2 regions of the Enterococcus sp. BWT-B8 genome follow, and region 2 is predicted to be linked to the other one. Evidence: riboswitches for the same ligand, from Rfam matches in the RefSeq annotation. Region 2 holds a riboswitch; the other holds the start of a gene.
The links. Region 2 has a riboswitch for thiamine pyrophosphate ahead of tenA (thiaminase II). Riboswitches for the same ligand answer to the same signal wherever they lie in the genome.
Positions count from the first base shown of each region.

Region 1: linked by a shared signal. The riboswitch ahead of thiT (energy-coupled thiamine transporter ThiT) and the one ahead of tenA (thiaminase II) in region 2 are both predicted to bind thiamine pyrophosphate.

Region 1 covers NZ_JAJDJV010000003.1:84,566-87,981, forward strand. The annotation lists gene LI951_RS04850 (peptidase C39 family protein) at 1-623, opposite strand, end outside; gene LI951_RS04855 (hypothetical protein) at 843-1,208, shown strand; gene thiT (energy-coupled thiamine transporter ThiT) at 1,273-1,881, opposite strand; TPP riboswitch at 1,936-2,035, opposite strand; gene LI951_RS04865 (ACT domain-containing protein) at 2,232-2,615, shown strand; gene LI951_RS04870 (DUF1622 domain-containing protein) at 2,728-3,120, shown strand; gene LI951_RS04875 (hypothetical protein) at 3,143-3,416, opposite strand, start outside.
Region 2 covers NZ_JAJDJV010000011.1:53,762-57,177, forward strand. The annotation lists gene thiD (bifunctional hydroxymethylpyrimidine kinase/phosphomethylpyrimidine kinase) at 1-260, opposite strand, end outside; gene thiM (hydroxyethylthiazole kinase) at 257-1,063, opposite strand; gene tenA (thiaminase II) at 1,045-1,728, opposite strand; TPP riboswitch at 1,827-1,926, opposite strand; gene LI951_RS11050 (lysylphosphatidylglycerol synthase transmembrane domain-containing protein) at 2,221-3,258, opposite strand; gene LI951_RS11055 (DUF1294 domain-containing protein) at 3,270-3,416, opposite strand, start outside.

The DNA.
Region 1 (3,416 bases), on a different contig from region 2:
CCCGTTTGAGTAAATGCCCCTGGCTTTACAGAAATAATAACCGGATGGCCTTGTATCAGCTGCTCTTCCACTGCACTCAGACTCGGCAAGTTCTCATAGACATATCCTTTTACTGCAGCAAACTCTGCAAAAATTCCCCAGCCTGTTCCCTGTCCTTCAATAAAATAATCATTTTTAGACCAGTCAAGAATTTCCTGAGGCAGAACTTCCGCATTGTCCAGATAGGACGCAACCATTGCCAGTGAAACAATCGCACAGCCATTTTTTTCCAGTGTATTATTTTCTCCCGTACCGTAAGGAATTGTCTTCCAGTAATCCTCTGTCTGCAATAACAGTGGAACATTTATCCGTCCATTAAATTTATCCTGCTGAATCTCCTGAGTTACCTGCTCTGCATAACTCAACTGTACTTCTTCTGTTTCAGAAGTTACAATTTTCCCAACATTCTCTGACGTTTTATTTGTAGAATCTTCTCCTAATACAGCCTCTTTTTCCTTTTTAAATAAATTGGAAAAACCAGCTTCCATAGGTGCTATTTTCCCTAATAGTGCTCCTCCTAAAGCAGCGGCTGCCAACAATCCAATAATCCATTTCTTCAGTTTCAGTCTCTGCTTTTGTGCCAATACTATCACTCTTTCTTTTCTTCAATACCAGTTCCATTTGCAACAATACTAATTAATTATATACTCTAATCTTACTCAAACAAATAAAAAAAGCAACCTCATTTTGATTAAAAATGGGAACATATCTTCTTGAATTTTGACTAAAAATTAGGTAGAATGATAATAACTACGATAAATAATGATTATTCGGATTGTCTTAATATTGAAGGGGGTAGAAAAATGGATAACGATCATAAATCAACGATGAAAAGTATTTCCAGACTGATCACACAATCTTCCCATAGTTTCTTCTCTGCCTTTTTAGATGACAGTAAGGTTAAAAATGAAAAATCAAAAGAGCGGGAAGAAATTTTAAAAGAATTGCAGTTAGCCGCAGCACAGAAGAGTCTTGTTGTCTTGCAAATCAAAGAAAGCCCGACAGATCAAAAATTTGAAGCTGCCTCCGGTTGGATTGTTTCTAAAAATATTACTGACTCCATTATGCTTCGTTCTCAGGAGGACACTCAGCAAATCCGCATGATTCCTGTTGACCATATTAAACGAATCAGCAGATTGGGAATATCCGATAAACGCCAAATAAAATAAATTATTATGACTATCAAAGCCGAATACCTCGCTGTTTTACAGCAGGGTATTCGGCTTTTTTGATTTATTTATTTTTGGCTGAATTGTTGATATAATGAGCCATTTTTGGAATAAACAGCTTCGGTGCCACTTTGACTATAATAACTAAAACTACACTGACCAGTACTGTATTTGCAATGGCACTGCCTCCATTAAACAGCAATGAATACCAGTAGGGGCTCATCCCTTCCGGAGCATAGACTCCCCAAACAAAGACCCCCGCCCAGTAGTGCCAAAACCAGCGGGAGACGACTGCAGTTAGGCTCCCAATTAAGATATAACTGACCGCCTTATTCGACTGACTGTCAGATATTGCTTTTTGAATTTTGGAAGAAAACAAGCCGCCCATTCCCCCAAAAGCAAACGCAAATGGGTACTCAAAAATAATCTGCGGAACCGAAATGAAGTTTTTCATGGCAGAGCCCAGAACAATACTGAGCAGCCCCCAGATGAACCCAGCTGTAATCCCCGGCAAAGCCCCTCTACGATACGAATAAAGTACCAGAGGAATCATCCCCAGAGATAAATCAAATGCTGCATTGGCTGATTCCAGCGGAATAAAAGATAAAGCCATTGCCATAGCAGCAATCACAGTCCCTTCAATCCAAACTCGTAAATCCATTTTTTTTGACATAAAAAATCCTCCTTGTTTTAGAACAAACCAATCAACAAAGGAGGAGTAATTATCTATCTACTCCATCACAACTTCCTACGCACGTACTAACGCAACAGGTTCAAGGGTTTAGAGTAATCTCATTCTCAGCTACGAAGCTCCCCTATGTGATGGTGTTCTATTAAATTTTGATGTCCTTACAAGACAGGCTTAGTTTAGCACAAAGAAAATAGGTTGTAAATAACTCTGTTTTCTGTTCTCCCGATTTCATCTGTGATAGACTAAACTATAGAAAGAAAAGAGCGAACCCTTCCAATAAACAGCGCAGTCGCAATGATTGAATGGTTCACTATAAATAAGGAGTAGAATCAATGGATTTAAAGCTTCATGATACGGTAGATTACTCCGTCATAAAATTTCCGGCTGACCACCTGATACCAAAAGAATTCAGTCAGCTGACCGGCTTCAAAAGCATCACCTATACTGCCGATGAGTGCTCAGTCATTGTTCCAACCAATTCAATAGATACCAGACGAGCCATTGCTGCTGACTCAAACTGGTTTATCATTCAGATTGTCGGTGAACTTGACTTTACTTTGATCGGCATCCTGACGCAGCTGGCAAATCCTCTGGCTGAAAATGGCATCTCTATCTTTACCTTGTCTACATACAATACAGATTATCTGTTAATTAAAAATGCAGACAAAGAGAACACGTTGACTGTATTAAAACAAGCCGGGCATTTTTTTATCTAAATTCATTTTACACATTACCTTGCCAATTCAGCAAAAATATTACCCTATGAAATTTTTGCCATAATCAAAAAAATGTAAGCTTGGTGAGTGAACGGCTGAAAAGGAGTAAACTATGACACATTTAGCTGAAAACATGATGGATGGACTGATTCCTTTTTTTGAAGTCTTTGTGCTTTGCCTGAATATTCTGTCCATTATTGTATTGATCTGGGGCGTGGCACTAGCAGCAGCAGATTTTTTCAAGAGTGAGTTTCAAAAGCAGGATCGTCTGATGATTACAACAAACAACAATTTAATCAAGAATTTTTTAGGCAGCTATATTCTGCTAAGTCTGGAAATTTTAATTGCTGCAGATATTATTGAGTCTATTATCAAGCCTACATTCCAGGATCTTTTCAAACTGGCTTCCCTTGTTGTCATCCGTACGGTCATTTCCTATTTCCTGCATAAAGAAATAGAAGATGCCATAAAAGATGATCAAATAAAAAAAGATGAGACAGGCTGATAATATGCCTCTTCTCATCTTTTTATGCATGCTTCGGCAGCTGTATATTGAAGCTTTCTTCATTATTCTCAAAATGCCATGTACGCTTCCCTGAATTATAGATCAGTGAGGCAATCAGCGGATCTTCCTTATATACCAAATTTTTGGTCTTCCACAATGAATCTTCTATCATATAAATCGGAATTCGATAGTCTTTCCCTTTTTGCTCAATATCTTCAAAACAAAAAACAATTCCTTCTTGAAGGATAGGCTTCATCTCTTTTAACAGATCGCTGCTCATTTTGTCTATGGAAACT
Region 2 (3,416 bases):
ATTTCTTCTGTGAACAGCATACCTGTTTTAACTGCATCAATTGAAAAATCTTCTTGTATCACGTTCAGCTGATCAATAATTGCAGCTGTTGAAATGTCGTAGACTGCCTTGACTCCCTGAGTATTCTGAATGGGCAAAGCCGTCAGGACAGAAGTACCAAAAACAAATCTTTCCTGAAACGTTTTTAAATCTGCCTGCATCCCGGCTCCGCCACCGCTGTCAAATCCTGCAATTGTCAACGCCTGTATTGTTTTATTCATCCGTCAATCCTCCTGATTCTGGCTGATTTTTCGACTTTTTCCTGATTCAGTAAAGAAAGTTCATCAAGCAGCTCCTGTCTAAATGTTCCTACTGCAAGTCTCTTAAGTTTTCCGGCAACTGATTCACCTGCCAGTGCATAGCTGCAATTGGCCAGCACAACGGATTCAAGCGATGTTTCTGTATCAACAGCTAAAAACGCTCCGCAAATAGAAGACAGTAAACAGCCGGCACCTGTCATTGAAGTAAAATAAGGAGTTCCATTTTCAACAAGATAAACAATCCGTCCATCTGTGACAACGTCTTTTTCCCCGCTGACAGATACAAATGTCTGATATTTATTCGCAACCTTCTTCGCTGCAGCAATGATATCTGCAGAGCCGGCTCCCGCATCTACACCTTTACTGGTCCAATCACTCTCTGCCAATGCAGCAATCTCTCCTGCATTTCCACGAATCAGTGTTGGACTAATGCTTGTCAACAGATGTGCAACCGCTTCTTTTCGATACAAAGTTGCACCCACTCCTACAGGATCAAGCACAACTGGTTTGTTCAGCTGATTGGCTTTTTCACCAACAGTAATCATAGCCTCCAATTGCACCTGTGAAAGGGTCCCAGTATTTAAAACCGTTGCATCCGCTATTATTGCCACCTCAATCATTTCTTCAAGCGCTGAGGACATAAATGGTGAGGCACCCAATGCCAAAAGACCATTCGCTGAATCATTTGCAACGACGATATTGGTAATATTATGAATCAAAGGATTTTGCTTTCTGATTTCGTCAATTAAATAATATGGATACATGAAGATTCCTCCCACTGTTCCTGTTCATAGGCCATGCCCCAGAACTTCCATTCCTGATAGCTGCTAACTAAAAAACTTTGAAGCATCAAGTTTCTTTCTGATTCTGAGACATTTTCAGCGAGGAAATCAGTCAGCCTTCTTTGGCGGTCAACTGCTTCCTGATATCCTGTACTGTCATACGTTTCAATCCATTGTTGATAAAGGGGCTTCGGGGAACCGTTTTCAATCAGCATTTCTCCAATTTCCTGATACAGCCAGTAACAGGGAAGCAGTGCTGCAGCAGTTCTCGCTGCACTGCCCGAAGCCAGTTCCTTATACATATGTGCAGTATAATAATATGCAGTTGGTGCAATCGGTGTGGCTTGTATCACTTTTTCATCAATTCTCAGCTCTTTGAAAAAACTTTCTCGTACAGCAAGCTCTGCTTCATCCAAGCCTGCGACACCGGCAAGAAATGATTTCTTTATGTCTTTGTCCTCTGAAAGCTCTGCAGCAGCTTGATGAATATTAGAGAACTGCTCCAGATAATACCTATCCTGAATCAGGTAATAACGAAATATTTCCGGTGAAAGTGTCCCTTCTTTCAACTCCTTTAAAAACGGATGCTGCTTACTTTTATTCCACAACTCATCCGCCTGTTCCCTTACTTCCTCTGTAAAACTCATCTTGTTCCTCCTCAATTTTTTTGAGAAGAAAGCCAAAAAAAACAGAAAAACCCTTCAGAATGTACGAAACCATCTTGAAGAGTCTAAAATATCTTATTCTATTTCTCAGACTACTTCCCTACGCAAGTATCAACTCACAGGTTCAAAGGGTCCGTTCACATGAACGTCTCAGTCATAAAGACACCCCCAGCATATCTAAAATTATAACATAGAAAGAAAAGAAGAAACAATGAAAAAAACAATCTTCGCAAAATAAACCTGTAAAACGATTTACTCAGCAGCAGCAAGCGAAAAGAAAAAATCTGCAGCCTGTATTGTTGAATTTAGGTAAAAAGCCAGAAACGGCATGATTGCATGCTCCACCAGACCGCTTCCTAAATCTTGTCAAAATATAACAGTCAATTCAATAAAATCCAAATCTAAACTTCTTTATCATTACTCACAAATACAGTATCTCAAGCAGTATAACTCTTTTATCAGAATCACTCCGGATCATTTAGAAGGTTCTTCCTTACGTACCGCAACAATTTCTTTTTTAATCTCTTTTCTTTTTTCAATCATCACATAAACCATTCCTATCAGAAAGGGCAAAACAAAGCTGCCGAATCGATACAAGAGCAGAGAAGAAACAGCATCTACTGTCCCTACCAAAGGTTTAAACAGCAACAGATAGACAAATTCAAATGAGCCAATTCCAGCAGGTGTTGGAATGACACCAGCCAGAACAATCGCAAAACTAGTATAAGACAATGTCAGCAGCAAGTCGAGGGAAGAATGATGCTCAACCAAAGCTACATAAGGAATAACCAGCCAGATCAGAACTTTTCCCACATTCCACATGAATATACGAATCATTGCAGAGTGGTCTTTGATCACTGTCTGGACGGTATCCCTCAGTGAATAAATCTGGATATTCCATTGATCTACCCAATCCCTAAGCTTAGGTCGTTTGATATGCTTATCCGCCCAAACCGTTAAAAATACTTGCAGTCTGATACTTATTGAAAGAGCTAAAACAACAACAACAATCAAAAAGCTGAAAATTAAACTAGCTAAAATAAATGGAATCATCATGGGGGCAGTCGAATAAAGAAGCGGAAACTGAAAAATAAGACCTAAGACAGCTAAAAAGATTACAGCCAGCTTATACATAATCATATGCAGAGCTGTAATACCAATAGCCTGAGAGGTTGCCAGAGCCTTTTTCCGGTAATAAAGCACTTCTGAAACAAGCGTTCCTGTACCAAAAGAAACAATCCGATAAAAAGCAACATAACAGGAAGCAAAGAAGCCGTCCTTTGTTGTGAAATCAGGTTGAAAGCTGTAGACAATTTCTTTAATCGATCGACCTTCTACAATTTGATAGAACACCCCCAGCCCAACAACAGCCAGTAGGGTAAAAACACTTGTTTTCAGCAGTTGTGCAAAAATACTGCTTAATGAATTATCTATTACATAAAAAACGATTCCAATCATAACCAGCATCAAAATCACATTAAAAATGATTTTCAGCACAGGTTTATTCTTCATGACTTCCTCCTCTAAGAAAAATAGCTAAAATACAGATAAAGAATGCCGCAGAAAACGAAGCTTCCCAATATGAAAGCAGCATAAAATTTTAATTTTCTTGATTTATGACGAAAGATCTGCTGCCCGATTAATCCCGCCGGCCCACCGCCAATGATTCC